2 regions of the Marinobacter shengliensis genome follow, and region 2 is predicted to be linked to the other one. Evidence: predicted binding sites of a transcription regulator. Region 2 holds the regulator's gene; the other holds the start of a gene.
The links. Region 2 encodes FliA, which starts transcription of late flagellar genes. Its sites were predicted from a motif close to CTAAAGTTTNNNNNNNNNNNGCCGNTAA; they were not measured.
Positions count from the first base shown of each region.

Region 1: QUE75_RS12420 (flagellar protein MotY) is a predicted target of FliA. The motif match lies at 3,491-3,518, and genes of this name have one in related genera.

Region 1 is NZ_AP028062.1:2,702,595-2,710,750, reverse strand. It holds gene QUE75_RS12435 (SDR family oxidoreductase) at 1-1,611, shown strand, start outside; gene rnt (ribonuclease T) at 1,669-2,334, opposite strand; gene pyrC (dihydroorotase) at 2,372-3,403, opposite strand; gene QUE75_RS12420 (flagellar protein MotY) at 3,563-4,489, shown strand; gene QUE75_RS12415 (histone deacetylase family protein) at 4,505-5,431, opposite strand; gene QUE75_RS12410 (bifunctional acetate--CoA ligase family protein/GNAT family N-acetyltransferase) at 5,639-8,156, shown strand, end outside.
Region 2 is NZ_AP028062.1:1,600,098-1,608,253, reverse strand. It holds gene QUE75_RS07335 (chemotaxis protein CheA) at 1-485, opposite strand, end outside; gene QUE75_RS07330 (protein phosphatase CheZ) at 506-1,291, opposite strand; gene cheY (chemotaxis response regulator CheY) at 1,312-1,695, opposite strand; gene QUE75_RS07320 (RNA polymerase sigma factor FliA) at 1,855-2,598, opposite strand; gene QUE75_RS07315 (MinD/ParA family protein) at 2,631-3,443, opposite strand; gene flhF (flagellar biosynthesis protein FlhF) at 3,514-4,830, opposite strand; gene flhA (flagellar biosynthesis protein FlhA) at 4,888-7,062, opposite strand; gene upp (uracil phosphoribosyltransferase) at 7,288-7,926, shown strand; gene QUE75_RS07295 (uracil-xanthine permease family protein) at 7,929-8,156, shown strand, end outside.

The sequences.
Region 1 (8,156 bases), 1.1 Mb from region 2:
TCCATAGCGGCGGCAGGCCTGTTCAAGGGCACCTTCCGGGAAGACATGTTTGAGGAAGCCGAGAAGCTGGACCACCCCTATCTGCGCACCAAGCATGAGTCCGAAAAAGTGGTGCGGGATGAGTGCAAGGTACCGTTCCGTATCTATCGCCCCGGCATGGTGATTGGCCATTCCGAAACCGGCGAGATGGACAAGGTTGACGGCCCTTACTACTTCTTCAAGATGATCCAGAAGATTCGCCATGCCTTGCCGCAATGGGTGCCGACCATTGGTATTGAAGGCGGCCGCCTGAACATTGTGCCGGTCGATTTCGTGGTGAACGCCATGGATCACATTGCCCATCTCGAAGGGGAAGACGGCAAGTGTTTCCATCTGGTGGACTCTGATCCCTATAAAGTGGGTGAAATCCTCAATATCTTCAGCGAGGCGGGCCACGCTCCCAAAATGGGGATGCGTATTGATTCCCGGATGTTTGGCTTTATTCCCCCGTTCATTCGCCAGAGCATCAAGAATCTGCCACCGGTTAAGCGCATCGCCAGTGCCGTTCTGGATGATATGGGCATTCCGCCGTCGGTAATGTCGTTCATCAACTATCCGACCCGTTTCGATGCCCGTGAAACTGAAAGGGCGCTGAAAGGCACCGGCATCGACGTGCCGCGCCTGCCAAGCTATGCGCCTGTGATCTGGGACTACTGGGAGCGTAACCTGGACCCGGATCTGTTCAAGGACCGCACCCTGAAGGGAACAGTGGAAGGCAAGGTGTGTGTTGTCACCGGTGCCACTTCCGGTATTGGCCTGGCAACTGCCCAGAAACTGGCGGAAGCCGGTGCAATCCTGGTGATTGGCGCCCGCACCAAGGAAACCCTGGACGAAGTGGCAGCCGATCTGGAAGCCCGTGGCGGTAATATCCACGCGTACCAGTGCGATTTTTCCGACATGGAAGACTGTGATCGCTTTGTAAAGACGGTTTTGGATAATCACGGCCATGTAGACGTACTGGTGAACAATGCCGGCCGGTCTATTCGACGCTCGCTGTCCTTGTCGTTTGACCGTTTCCACGATTTCGAGCGCACCATGCAGCTGAACTACTTCGGTTCTGTGCGCCTGATCATGGGCTTTGCGCCGGCCATGCTGGAGCGCCGCCGTGGCCATGTGGTGAATATCTCGTCCATTGGGGTACTGACCAACGCACCACGTTTCTCGGCCTATGTGGCGTCGAAGTCAGCGCTGGATGCCTTCAGCCGGTGTGCGGCGGCGGAGTGGTCTGACCGTAATCTGACGTTCACCACCATCAACATGCCGTTGGTGAAAACGCCGATGATTGCGCCGACCAAGATTTACGATTCGGTACCCACGCTGTCACCGGATGAAGCTGCGCAGATGGTGGCGGATGCCATCGTTTACCGGCCGAAGCGTATTGCTACTCGCCTGGGTGTCTTTGCCCAGGTTCTGCACGCCCTGGCGCCGAAGATGGGTGAGATTATCATGAACACCGGTTACCGGATGTTCCCGGATTCTCCGTCTGCCGCTGGTAGCAAGTCTGGTGAAAAGCCCAAGGTGTCGACCGAGCAGGTGGCGTTCGCGGCCATTATGCGAGGTATCTACTGGTAAGCTGTCTCCAGGCAAGAAAAAACCCGCTTCGGCGGGTTTTTTTGATTCTGGCGGTTATCAGCTTGTCGCTTCTTCCTCTGGCTCAATGAGCGGCGGCGGAAAACCGCCCAGCTCTTTCCAGCGGTTCACGATGCCGCAGAACAGGTCAGCGGTTTTTTCTGCATCGTAGGCTGCGGAGTGGGCTTCCTTGTTGCTGAAAGGGATGCCCGCCAGTTTACAGGCCTGTGCCAGCACCGTATGGCCATAGGCCAGGCCAGCCAGAGTTGCTGTGTCAAAGGTGGAGAACGGGTGGAACGGATTGCGTTTGATGTCGGCCCGCAAGGCAGCCGCAAACACAAAGTTGTGGTCAAAGGTGGCGTTGTGGCCGACCAGAACCGCACGCTTGCAGTCGTGGGCTTTCACCGCCTTGCGGATCGGGGAGAATATTTCGCTCAGGCCTTCCCGCTCAGGGACTGCCTCACGTTCCGGGTTCCAGGGGTCGATGCCGGTGAAGTCCAGGGCAGACTGTTCCAGGTTTGCGCCTTCGAAGGGGTCAATCTGCTGCACGTGGGTTTCCCCCCGGCGCAGCAAGCCATCGTCGTCCATGGTCAGTATGACGGCGGCAATTTCGAGCAGGGCGTCTCGCTCCGGATTGAAACCGGCGGTTTCAACATCGACAACCACCGGCAGGAAGCCACGGAAGCGTTGGGACATAGGATGTGGCGGCTTGTTTTCTTCTGACACTCGAACTCCGATGTTCGTGTTATGAATGAATAATGAGTTACGCCATGCGCCAGTGAACGGTTTCACCGGCCTTCAAGGGTACGATGTTACCGTCGGCCAACGGCAGTTGCTCTGGCATGGTCCAGGGCTCACGTACCAGGGTAATGGCATCGGTGTTTCGTGGCAGGCCATAAAAGTCGGCGCCGTTGAAACTGGCAAAAGCTTCCAGTTTGTCGAGAATGCCGAGTTCCTCAAAGACGTCTGCGTACAGGCCAATGGCGCCGTAGGCAGAGTAGCAACCGGCGCAGCCGCAGGCGGCTTCCTTTTTGTCGCGGGCGTGGGGTGCGGAATCGGTGCCCAGGAAGAACCGAGGATCGCCGCTGGCAACCGCTTCGCGCAGCGCCAGCTGATGCTTGTTCCGTTTCAGGATCGGCAGGCAATACAGGTGGGGGCGGATACCGCCCACCAGCATATGATTCCGGTTGTACATCAGGTGCTGTGGCGTCACGGTGGCGGCCAGGTTGCCGCCGGTATGGGCGCGCACAAACTCGGCGGAATCCGCCGTGGTGATGTGCTCCAGCACCACTTTCAGGGTCGGGAAGGCCTCGATGGTTGGGCTCAGGACCCGATCAAGAAACACTTTTTCCCGGTCGAAGATATCAATGTCGGCGTCCGTCACTTCGCCGTGAACCAAAAGCAGCATGCCGCACTCAGCCATGGCTTCAAGAACCGGGTAAATATTGCGGATATCGGTAACGCCGGACTCGGAATTGGTGGTGGCGCCCGCGGGGTAGAGTTTGGCAGCGACAACACCGGCGGCCTTGGCTTCCCGAATGGTTTCGGGGGTCATACTTTCCGTCAGGTACAGTGTCATCAGCGGTTCAAAGCCGGTGCTGCCGGCAGCTGCCCGAATACGCTCACGATAAGCCATGGCGGCGGCCGCATCGGTTACCGGTGGCACCAGATTCGGCATGATGATTGCCCGGCCAAAGCAGGCGGCCGTGGCCGGCACCACGCTGTTCAGCACAGCACCGTCGCGCACGTGTAGGTGCCAGTCGTCGGGTCGGGTGATGGTGAGTGTTCTGGTCATGATGGTATCCGCAAAGCAGCCAAAAAATTTTGCGGATTATATCAGAAGGCGGATGGGAATGTTTTTGCTATTCCAGTCCCTTTGTGGCTCAAGTAATCATTTTGATCGCCGTTAAACAGTCATGTTGAAAACAGACCCGGTTTTCGAGGCGCTCTCACAATGACTTATTCGCTTCGCCATATACTTCATCAAAAGCTGGCAGCTGCAGGCGTGTCGGCTTTGTTTGCAGTGGCGGCTACGCCTGTTTTGGCGACAAGCTACGGTGCCGGCATTGAGAACAGCCAGTGGTACCTGTCGGAATCCGTGTTTGAGTGTTCTCTGGTACACGAGGTACCGGGATACGGCAGGGCGGTTTTCCGCCATCGGGCCGGCGAAGCGTTGAGTTTCTATCTGGAATCCGAGATCCCGGTGATGCGCCCCGGTCGCGGCCAGCTAGTGGTGGAAGCGCCAGCCTGGCGTCCTGGCGTGGCGCCCCGGGCCATCGGCTCGGTAACGGTCTCTGACCAGCCCAGGGCGGTCACGGTCAGCAGTCGTGAGGCAACCCTGATGACTCAGGGTTTGTTGCAGGGGATGCGCCCGACCGTCACACGAGCTGCCCGTTATGATGACCGGCCCGTGCGGGTTCAACTTTCCAACGTTAATTTCTCAGGCCCGTACTCGGGCTACCGGGAGTGCGTATCCAGCCTGTTGCCGGTGAACTACGACCAGATTCGTCGTTCCCGAGTGCCGTTTGTCAGCGGCAGTACCAGCCTGTCTGATACCGACAGGCAGCTGCTGGATAACATCGTGACCTACGTAATGGCGGATTCCACCGTTGAGCGGATATTTGTGGACGGCCATTCAGACAGTGTTGGCAGCCGCATCGATAACCGGGCGCTGTCCGAAGAGCGGGCGAATGTGGTGGCGGACTATCTGCGATCCCGCGGTATCGATGATGACCTTCTGATTGTGCGTGGGCACGGTGACCAGTTCCCGGTTTCCCGCCGGCATGCGGATAATCGCCGTACCACCATTCGCTTGCAACGGCAGGGCGAGCGGCCGGAGTTACAGCAGGCGAACGGCCCGGGTATGGATTTCTCGGGCTGAATGGAGCGGGACTTCTCAGTAAACCGTGCTGAGCAGGTCCAGGTGGGCGGTGACGCTTTCGGCCAGCGCTTTCAGGTGATATCCCCCCTCCAGAGTTGACACAATCCGGTCATTTGCGTGGTCATGGGCCACGCTGATCAGCATTTCCGTCAACCAGCGATAGTCGTCCACTTCCAGATTCAGTTCTGCCATCGGGTCGAGTTTGTGGCCGTCAAAGCCGGCTGAAATCAGTACCAGCTGCGGGCGGAAATCCTGCAATTTCTTAAGCCACGCTGCTTCCACCGCTTTACGGTAGTCCAGAGCTGAGCAGTTGGCCTCGATCGGCGCATTGATAATGTTGTCCGCCTGGCGATGCACATGGGAGTGCGGATAGAACGGATGCTGGAAGCTGGAGCACATCAGGATGCGTTCGTCTCCGCTGACGATGTCTACCGTGCCGTTGCCCTGATGCACATCGAAATCAACGATCGCAACCCGTTCCAGGTGGTGGAAGGTGAGGGCGCGCATGGCCGCCAGTGCCACGTTGTTATAGAAGCAGAACCCCATGGATTTGGAGCGTTCGGCATGGTGCCCGGGTGGGCGGGCGCAGACAAACGCGTTGGTCACCTGACTGCTCATCACCATATCGACCGCCTGGATATTGCCGCCGGCGGCCAGTCGGGCGGCGCGCAGGGTATCCGGCATCATGGCGGTGTCCGGATCGGTAAACACCCGGCCCCGGGTAGGCTGCATCATATCTAGCTGTTGAAGGTAAGTCTCGGGGTGCACCGTTAACAGCTGGTCACGGGTAATTTCTTCTGGTCGAACCCAGTCCAAATCCCGTTCCAGGTGAGTGTCTGCCAGATACGCGAGTATGGTGGAGATTCGCTCAGGGCATTCCGGGTGCTCCGGGCCCATATTGTGCTTCATGCAGTCATCGTGGGAAAAAAATGCCGTGGTCATACGTCTAGCCTGAACCCGAATATGCTTATTTTTCAGGCCATGTTATCAGGGAAAACCGAAGTTTGTCGTATTTCTTTGGTCTAATGGTTGTGATACCGGATTTACATCAGGAAATACCCATCTAAGATAAGTTATACATTGATAAGTATCCTGTTTTATTGAGATTCTTATCCATATCTTCGTCGCCCATGGTCAGGGAGAGTCACCTTGAGTACCCGCTATCTGGAAAGCCTGTTCAATCCTGAATCCATTGCTGTGATTGGTGCTTCCGAACGGGCCGAGAACCTCGGTGGTATGGTACTCCGGAACCTGCTGGGTGGCGGCTATCCGGGCCGCCTGGTAGTGGTCAACCAGACCGACTACGACAACGTGCACGGGGTTCCTTGCGTCAAGAAGGTCTCGAAACTGGATTTTAGCCCGGACCTGGCCATTATCTGTACGCCACCGGATACTGTGCCAAAAATGATTCGAAAGCTCGGCGAATGTGGTGTGCGTACCGCCATTGTGATGACCGGCGGTATGTCACGTACCCACAGTAAAACCGGGCAGCCGTTGATGTATTCGGTGCGGGACGCGGCCCGGGAAACCGGCATTCGGGTATTGGGGCCCAATACCATCGGCCTGATGGTGCCGGCACGTCATCTTAACGCCACCTATGCACACATGGGCGCCATTCCCGGACGGGTGGCGTTTGTGGGGCAGTCCGGCACCATTGCCAGTTCGGTGATTGACTGGGCTTTTGCCCGGGGTGTCGGGTTTTCCTACTTCCTGACACTGGGCGACGGCATGGACATTGATCACGACGACCTGATCGATTACCTGGCCCAGGACACCCAGACCCGCGCCATCCTTTTGCACATCGAAAATATTCCCAATCCCCGCCGCTTTATGTCGGCGGTACGGGTAGCCTCCCGGACCAAACCGGTCATTGCGGTGAAATCCGGTCGGGTGCCGGAGTCGGAGTGGTTCGCCCATGAGTTACCGGCCGGCATCAAGCGCAGTGACCCGATTTACGATGCCATGCTGCAGAGAGCCGGTGTGTTGCGGGTGGACGGCCTGGGCCAGATGTTTGATGCCCTGGAAACCCTGACCCGAATGCGCCCGCTGCGGCGCGAATCGTTGGCGATCATGGCCAACGGGGTTGGCCCCGGTGTGCTGGCGGTGGACCGGTTGGCCGACCTGGGCGGCGAACTGGCGGAACTGTCGGAGCAGTCCGTTGATGCCCTGGCGGAGCTGCTGCCGGCCTACTGGACCCGGAAAAACCCGATCGACCTCAACTACGACGCCACGCCAGAACTTTATGGCAAGGCGATCAAGATTCTCGCCAAAGACCCGAACGTGGCCAACGTGTTGGTGATGTATGCGCCAACCCTGATCGAGGACAGCCTGCAGATTGCCGATGCGGTGGTGCAGGCTTCCAAGGGCACACGGCTGAACATTTTCACCTGCTGGCTGGGGCAGAGCACGGTGATGGATTCCCGTGAAGAATTTTATCGTGCCGGCCTGCCGTCGTTCTTCAATCCGGAGAAGGCGGTCATGGCCTTTATGCAGCACGTTCGTCACCAGCGGGTGCAGAGACTGCTGACAGAAACACCGGAATCCTTCACCGACCATTTCGCCGACCGTGCCAATACCCGGAAACTCGTGGCCCGGGCACTGAGCGATGGCCGGAGGCATCTGTCCAACCGCGAAGCCCGGCGGGTGATCTGTGATTATGGCATCAACACCATCGACACCGTTTACTGTGACGATGTCGAAGAAGTGCTTGAGGTGTTTGCGGTGGAGCGCCGGCCCATTGATATTACGGTGGTGCATGAACAGGGCTGCTTTCCGTTTCTGGACCTGAGCCCTACCCAGCGCCGTTACAAAGGCACGGTCAAAAAGCTCAACAGTGAGCAAGCCATTATCGATAGCTGCCGCTTCCTGATGGATGAGTACAGGGAGCACTTCCCCCGCAGCGGATTTCTCGGTTTTGCCGTGCAGCGTTCGTATCAGCATGTGGGTGGCATTGAATTCAGCGTGGGGATCACTCGGGACAACTTGTTCGGCCCGCTGGTGGTGTGCGGTGCAGCGGGGGCTCAGATCAACATCATGACCGACCGGCAAATTGCCTTGCCGCCGCTGAACATGGTGCTGGCCCGCGAGCTGCTGCGCCGCACCTACATGTACAAACTGTTGAACGAGCACAGCCTCAAGCCTGAGGAAGACATTCGTGCCGTGTCGGAGACATTGGTCACCCTGTCCCAGATTGTCATCGACATCCCGGAGATTCGGGGCCTGGAGATTGCGCCACTGCTGTTCAATGAGCAGGGGGCGGTGGCGGTAAACATTGCCATTGATCTGGATGACCGCCGGGGCAAACCGATCATCCAGCCATACCCGAGGGAGCTGGAAGAGTGGATTGTGCTGCCAAAATCCGGTCGGCGAGTCATTATCCGCCCGGTGCTGGCGGAAGATGAGCCGGCCCACCGTTCATTCCACGAACATCAGTCACCAGAGTCCATTCGTTACCGGTTCTTCCAGTACCGAAAACATTTCTCCCGGGAAGACGTCGCCCAGATGGTGCAGATCGATTACGACCGTGAAATGGTGTTTATCGCCAATGCACCGCGGCTGGACGGTGAGGGAGAGGAAACCCTGGGCACTGTTCGCACCTGGACAGACGCAGACAACCTGCGCTGTGAGTTTGCTGTGATGGTGGACGACCGGATGAAAGGTGAGGGGC
Region 2 (8,156 bases):
TCAAACTCTTCGTCGGTAATATCTCCGGAATCATTGCCCGCACCGGCGGCAGGTTCGGGTTCTGGCGTTGCCGGTGCCGGCGCTGCCGTGTCGCCTTCCGGCTTGGCAAGTTCATCCAGCGCAGCGATCAATTCGTCCGGAGCCGGAGTCGGCTCTTCACGGTTACGAACCTGATCAAACATGGCGTTGACGTGGTCCAGAGCTTCCAGCACCACGTCCATCAATTCGGAGGTGACCTTGCGCTTGTGGTTGCGGAGGATATCGAACACATTTTCCGCAGAGTGACAGCAGTTGACCAGCGCTTCGAGCTGCAGGAACCCGGCACCGCCCTTGACCGTGTGGAAACCACGGAAGATGGCGTTGAGCAGGTTGCTGTCATCCGGATGCTGCTCAAGATCTACCAGCTGCTCGGACAGCTTTTCGAGAATCTCGCCGGCTTCAACCAGGAAGTCCTGCAGGATCTCTTCGTCGGCATCAAACGCCATGCGTCACCCTCTATAATCGTTCAGAAACCGAGACTGGATAACAGGTCATCAACGTCGTCCTGCCCCGAAACTACATCATCACGCTCCTCAGCCTTGATCTGAGGCCCTACCCCTTTTTCGGCCGATTCTTCTTTTTCTTCAATCTGGTGCACGGTGCCGGTGAGCTGGTCCACGTGGCTGGCCATCACCACCAGGCCAAGCAGGTTCTCTTCGACTTCTTTCACAAGAGCCGTTACTTTCTGGATAACCTGCCCGGTAAGATCCTGGAAGTCCTGGGCCAGAAGGATTTCTGACAGGTTGCTGTACAGGGTATCGGAATCTGTGGCCAGGCCCGCAAAGAAGCGATCAATGCGGCCGTACAGCTCCCGGAATTCTGCCGGCTCCATTTCCCGACGACGCAACCGCTGCCATTCGTCTCGCAGGGCGGTCGCTTCGTCGCGCATGGTATGCGCCACCGGCATGCTTTCTTCGACCAGGTCCATGGTGCGATTAGCCGCCTGGCTGGTCATCTGGACAACGTAGGCCAGCCGATCCGAGGCATCGGACATCTTGGACAAGGCTTCTTTCTGCTCGGCACTGCGGGCGTCTATCTGAAAATTCCGGATAGCCTCGTGCAGGCTCCGGGTCAACCGCCCCACTTCCCGATAGAGGCTCTGGTCGCGAACTTCACTAAGCTCGTTGATCACCGACATCGCACGGGCGTAGTTACCGGAACTGATGCATTCGGCCAATTCGGAGCTTTGCTGCTGGAGCTTTTCGGTTACCTCCGGGTCGAGGCCCTGATGGTTCTCGTTCTTGTCAGTCATGACAGCCATCCGACCTCTGGTTACTGGATTCGCTCGAAGATCTTCTCAATCTTTTCCTTGAGAACGGCAGCGGTAAACGGTTTGACGACGTACCCGTTAACGCCGGCCTGCGCCGCCGCCACAATCTGGTCACGCTTGGCCTCCGCGGTTACCATCAGCACCGGCAGGTTCTTCAGGTTCTCGTCTGCCCGCACCGCCTTGAGCAGATCAAAACCCGACATGCCAGGCATGTTCCAGTCGGTCACCAGGAAGTCGTACTTGCCGCTCCTGAGCATGGGCAATGCAGTGTTGCCATCGTCCGCTTCATCCGTATTGGTGAAGCCAAGATCGCGCAGCAGATTCTTGATGATTCGCCGCATTGTGGAAAAGTCATCCACAATGAGAATTTTCATGTTTTTGTCCAATGGGACCTCCAGTCAGTAACACCCGGATTTCATTAAGCCTTTTGAAAGTCTAGCAGGCCGCTGCTTTAACCGCTTATTGTGTGGTGTTTGGCCGCGTTGTAAAGCGCCGGTTACCAAAATCTACACAGTTACGCGCCGCGCGGTCAGCGCCGGCCCGGTTTATTCTGGCTCGTCTTCCCGCCAATCGGACAACCGCCCCCTGAGACGAAGGGCCGCCTGGCTATGAATCTGGCTGACCCGGCTCTCGCTGACGCCCAGCACCGCGCCGATTTCCTTCAGGTTGAGCTCTTCCTGGTAGTAGAGGCTCAACACCAGCTTTTCTCGCTCAGGAAGCTCTTCGATTGCCTCTGCCAGGCTTTTCTGGAATGCATTTGATGAAATGCCATCCAGGGGATTATCGCTGGCCTCTGTTTCTTCTATCGGCAGCTCCCCGGATTCATTGAGCTCATCAAGGCTAAAAAGTCGGCCACTGTTGGCGTCTGCCAGGGAAGCATGATATTCCGACAGGTCAATGCCCAGCTCTTCGGCAACATCGACATCCTGGGCCTCGCGCCCGGTGCGGTCTTCAACCGTTTTGATGGCTGCCGCGATACGGCGGGCATTGCGGTGAACGGAGCGGGGAACCCAGTCGCCCTTGCGGATTTCATCCACCATGGCACCGCGGATACGAATGCCTGCGTAGGTTTCAAAGGTGGCACCCTTGCCGGTGGAATAGCGTTGTGCAGCTTCCAGCAGGCCAATCATGCCGGCCTGCATGAGATCTTCAAGCTGAACCGAGGCCGGCAAACGGGCCATCAGATGAAGGGCGATTTTCTTGACCAGCGGCGCATGCTCCTCAATCAGCTGAGAGGGGCCTTTTGCGCCAGCCTGATGGTAGATTCCCAGGTTTTTCGCCAATGTCATGTATCCGGTTTTCTTATAGGACTGGATTCAGATCAGACTTCGACGAGCCGCTCCACGAAAAACTCCAGATGCCCTCTTGGCGATGATGGCAGCGGCCAGCTGTCCACTTTCTCTGCCAGGGCACGGATCGCCAGCGACGCCTTAGCCCGTGGATAGGCATCCAGAACGGCCCGCTGCCGCTGAACGGCTTTTTTGACGGCTTCGTCGTACGGCACGATACCTACATATTGTAGTGCTACATCAAGGAAACGCTCGGTGACACGGGTCAGTTTTTCATACAGATGCCGGCCTTCCTGCTCATTTCGCACCTGATTCGCCAGAATACGGAAACGGTTGGTGCCGTAGTCGCGATTCATCAGTTTGATCAGGGCATAAGCATCGGTAATGGAGGTAGGCTCATCGCACACCACCAGCAGCAATTCCTGGGAGGCCCGCAGGAAACTGACGACCGACTCGGAAATACCGGCTGCTGTGTCAACAATCAGCACATCAATCTGGTCACCCAGCTCGCTGAAGGCGTTGATCAGCCCTGCATGTTCCATCGGGCTCAACTGGGTCATACGCTGGGTGCCGGACGATGCGGGGACAATCTTGATACCACCCGGGCCGTTGACCAGAACGTCCTTGAGGTCGCACTCGCCACTGAGCACATCCTGCAGATTGCGATTGGCGGTAATGCCCAACAGCACGTCGATATTGGCAAGGCCAAGGTCTGCATCCAGCAACACCACCCGCCGGCCTTTCTGGGCCAGCGCGATACCGAGGTTGACGGACACATTACTCTTGCCGACACCGCCCTTGCCGCCGGTAACCGCAATCACCTGAACCGGATGTGGTCTGCTCATACTGTTATCAGTCTCTTACTGCGTTCTTGTGTGGGCGCAAACGGCAGCGCACCGGCTGTACCACCGGGCCTCAGGCCCCTTCTGCAACGGCCTGGCCGTGCTGCATTGTTTTCAGGCGTTCTACGCCCAACCGCACCAGAGGAATGGCCTCTGCCCGGTGCAGGTCTTCGGGAATCTTCTGGCCATCGGTATACCATGCCACTGGCAGGCCGGTTTCCATGACAAAGCCCAAAGACTCACCCAGTGTCAGCGCTTCGTCAATCTTGGTCATGACGCAGCCTGCAAGGTTTGCCATCTTATAGCAATGCCACACGGATTTCATGATGCGCGGCTGGCTGGTGGCAGACACGACCAGATGGGTACGGATATTGTGATCGCTCCGGGCCAACTCCGCCAGCTGTTCCTGATAACCGCGATCCGAGCTGGTCAGCCCGGCAGTATCAATCAGAACCAGGTGCCGGTCTGACAATTCGTCCAGAATGTCATCCAGGGAATGACTCTCGTCCACAACCCGGACCGGAACATTGAGAATACGGCCAAACACAAACAGCTGTTCATGGGCTGCCACCCGGTAGCGATCGGTGGTGACCAACGCCAGGGAATCCGGCCCGTGCTCCAGTACATATTGGGCTGCCAGCTTGCCAATGGTGGTGGTCTTCCCAGACCCGGTTGGCCCCACCAGCGCATAGACGCCGCCGGCCTCAAGCCAGTGTTCCCGAGCGGTACGTACGCCGGTGGCCAGCATCTTCAGGGATTGCTTCCAACCGTCTTCCAACCTGCCGGCGCGATGCTGACGGGACAGAGAGGTTGCCAGCTCCGCGCCCAGGCCAAATTCCTGCAGCCGCTCTGCAAGCCTCTGCTGAACCGCATTGGATGCCGCGACTGCAGGCTTCTCGGGTACCGAGGTACGGCCGCTGACCATCTCTCTCAGGGAGTTGATTTCCGCTCTCATGCTCGCCAACTCATCCGAGTAGCCCGCCTCTGATCGGCCACCTGCATTGCCCACCGAGGTCGATCCACCAGCCAACTCACCTGACCAGTCGGCACCCGGCCGATCATCAGCCAGTGCACGATCATATTCCGCGCCGACACCCGCCCGCTTCTCCCGCACTTCGCGAATGCGACTGCGCGATCGGTTCAACTCTTCTTCCAACCGACGATGCTGGTCTGCCTGCAGCTCCGCCAGGCGCGAGCCGTTGGTGGCCTGTGCCGCTTTCTCGCCAAGGCGCTGGCGTGCCATATTTTCGTCATAGTCCAGGGCCGTCACAATTTCGACGCCTCCGTCCACCCGGCGATTGGACAAAATAACGGCATCCGGCCCCATCTCATGACTAACCTGTTTCAGGGCTTCGGCCATGGTCTTTGCAAAAAACCGTTGTACTTTCATAACGCTTCATCCTCCACCGGCGTGCCCGAATCGGGTGTTCGCCTTGCCCTGCCGGCCTTACTGGCCAACAGAGGCGACTATCGTGATCTGTTTGTTATCCGGAATTTCCTGGTACGAGAGCACATGCAAACGCTCTACCCCATAACTGGCAAACTTTGCCAGCACTGGCCGCAAGGGCCCGGAAACCAGAAGAATCGCCGGCTTGCCCAGCATTTCCTGGCGCTGAACACTGTCCTGAAGAGACCGCTGCAGCTTTTCCACCATGTTGGGCTCAAGCACCAGGCCAATATCTTCCTGTCCGCCGGATTGTTGACTCTGCTGAACAGACTTAAGCAATAACTGTTCCAGATCGGGATCCAGAGTGATCACCGGAATCTCGGCATCGTTGCCACAGATGCTCTGAACGATCATTCGGCGAAGCGCCTGGCGAGCCAGGGTGGTCAACAGTTTCGGGTCCTGGCTTCTGGGGTGCACGTTAACAATGGCCTCGGCAATGGAGCGCATATCCCTGACCGGCACTTCTTCCCGGAGCAGGTTCTGCAGTACCCGCAGCAGGACGCTCACGGAAATCGTCGTAGGCACCAGCTCCTCCGCCAGTTTCGGAGCCATTTTCTCCAACTGGTCCAGCCACTTCTGGGCCTCTTCATGGCCGATAAGTTCATGGGCGTGCTTTTGCAGAATCTGGTTAAGGTGGGTAGCCACCACCGTGCTGGCATCCACCACGGTATAGCCCAGGGTCTGGGCCTGGTCTTTCTTGTCTGGCTCAATCCAGATGGCATCCAGGCCAAAGGCCGGATCTTTGCCTGCAATGCCTTCCACCTTGCCAAACACCTGGCCCGGATCAATGGCCAGCTCACGTTCCGGGTGAATCTCCGCCTCGGCAATGGTCACACCCATCAGGGTGATGCGGTAGACGTTTGGCATCAGGTCCAGATTGTCCCGAATGTGCACTGACGGCATCAGGAAACCCAGATCCTGAGACAGTTTTTTCCGAACCCCCTTGATGCGACTGAGCAGCTGCCCGCCCTGGGATTTATCGACCAGAGGAATCAGCCGGTAGCCCACTTCCAGACCAACGATGTCAACGGTCGCCACATCATCCCAGCCCAGCTCCCGGGTTTCACCGGGCGCCGGCAGCGCCTGTCCTTCTGCGCCGGACCGATCCTGAACCACCTCGCCACCGGCACGGGGCGCTCCACCAGCCATGCCGCCACGACCGGCGTAAACGCCCTCTTCTTCCACAGTCTGGCTTTGCTTTTTCCAGATCAGCCAGGCCGCACCGGCGGCAAGGCTGCCCAATCCCAGGAAGGCAACATGGGGCATGCCCGGAATCAGACCCAGGATAATCAGGATGACTGCGGCAATACCGATGGCCTTGGGCGCGTTGAACATCTGATGAATGATCTGCCCGCCCATGTCCTGGCTGGCCGTTACCCGCGTTACCATGATGGCAGCGGAAGTAGACAGCAACAGTGATGGAATCTGGGCAACCAGGCCGTCACCAATGGTCAGCAGCGCGTACCGCTGCATCGCCAGGCCAAAGTCCAGGCCATGCTGGAGCATGCCGATCGAGATACCACCAATGATATTGATCGCAAGAATCAGCAACCCCGCAATGGCATCGCCCTTTACAAACTTGGACGCACCATCCATGGATCCATAGAAATCCGCTTCCTGGGCAATCTCCGAACGGCGGCTTTTGGCCTCGTCCTGGTTTATCAGGCCCGCGTTCAAATCCGCATCAATGGCCATCTGTTTGCCGGGCATGGCGTCCAGGGTAAAACGGGCACTGACTTCCGACACCCGGCCGGCACCCTTGGTGACTACCAGGAAGTTGATGATCATCAGGATGGCAAACACCACCAGACCAACCGCATAGTTCCCGCCAATCAGAACCTCACCGAACGATTCGATCACCTTACCGGCAGCATCACCACCTTCGTGACCGTTGAGCAGGACAATCCGGGTAGAGGCAACGTTCAACCCCAGGCGCAGGAGCGTGGCAACCAGCAGTACCGTCGGGAACGACGCGAACTCCATCGGCCGAAGCGCGTACACACACACCAGCAGAATGACGATGGACAAGGTGATGTTGAAGGTAAAGAACACGTCCAGCAGGAAGGCCGGCATGGGCAGGATCATCATGCCCAACAAGCCCATAAGCATCAGTGGAATACCGATACTGCCCCGCGTCAGGGTTTTGACGTTACTCAGAACTAACGCTCTGTCCATGCTGGATACTTCTCCGCTCTGCCGTGCTTTTCAGAACTGTCAGGGTCGAAAATCTGACGCGGCGCGCCAATCTGGGAGAGTTATCGCAAGAACCGTACCAGGCCTTACAGTTTTTGATATTTACCGCACGACCAGCGCCTGACGCGGGCGCCCAGATACGGTATCCTTGCGCCATTTATTGCATCCGAAATCAAGCCCGAACATTCGAACACACAGGTGACCCCAATGCCGATCCACGAAGTGAAGCACCCCCTGATCCGCCATAAACTCGGCCTGATGCGCCGCGCCGACATCAGCACCAAGAATTTTCGTGAACTGGCACAGGAAGTTGGCGCACTTCTGACCTACGAGGCGACCAAAGACTTCAACCTGCAGGAAAAAACCATTGATGGCTGGGCCGGGCCGGTGACCGTGGAACAGATTCACGGCAAGAAAGTCACCATCGTGCCGATTCTGCGCGCTGGCCTGGGCATGCTCGACGGCGTGCTGAGCCTGATCCCGGTGGCACGAGTGAGCGTAGTGGGCCAGATCCGCAACGAAGACACGCTGGAAGCTGAAACCTACCTGGAAAAATTGGTGGGCGAGCTGGACCAGCGCATGGCTCTGATTATCGACCCGATGCTGGCCACCGGTGGCTCCATGATCTCCACCATCGACCTGCTCAAGAAAGCCGGCAGCACCGAAATTCGGGCCCTGGTGCTGGTGGCCGCGCCAGAAGGCATCGAGAAAGTGCTGGAAAAACACCCGGACGTTTCCATCTACACCGCTTCTGTTGATGAGCGCCTGAACGAGAAAGGCTACATCCTGCCTGGCCTGGGTGATGCCGGTGACAAAATCTTCGGCACCAAGCAGAAGGACGTCTGAGCATGCAGGAACACACCCATGAACCCGTATGGAAGCAGGCACTAGCCGGCTCCCAGATGCTCCTGGTCGCCTTCGGCGCCTTGGTATTGATGCCCCTGATCACCGGGCTGGACCCCAACGTGGCGCTGTTTACCGCCGGCGTCGGCACCCTGATTTTCCACATAGTCACCGGCGGCCAGATCCCCATTTTCCTGGCCTCATCCTTTGCCTTCATCGCGCCGATCATCGCC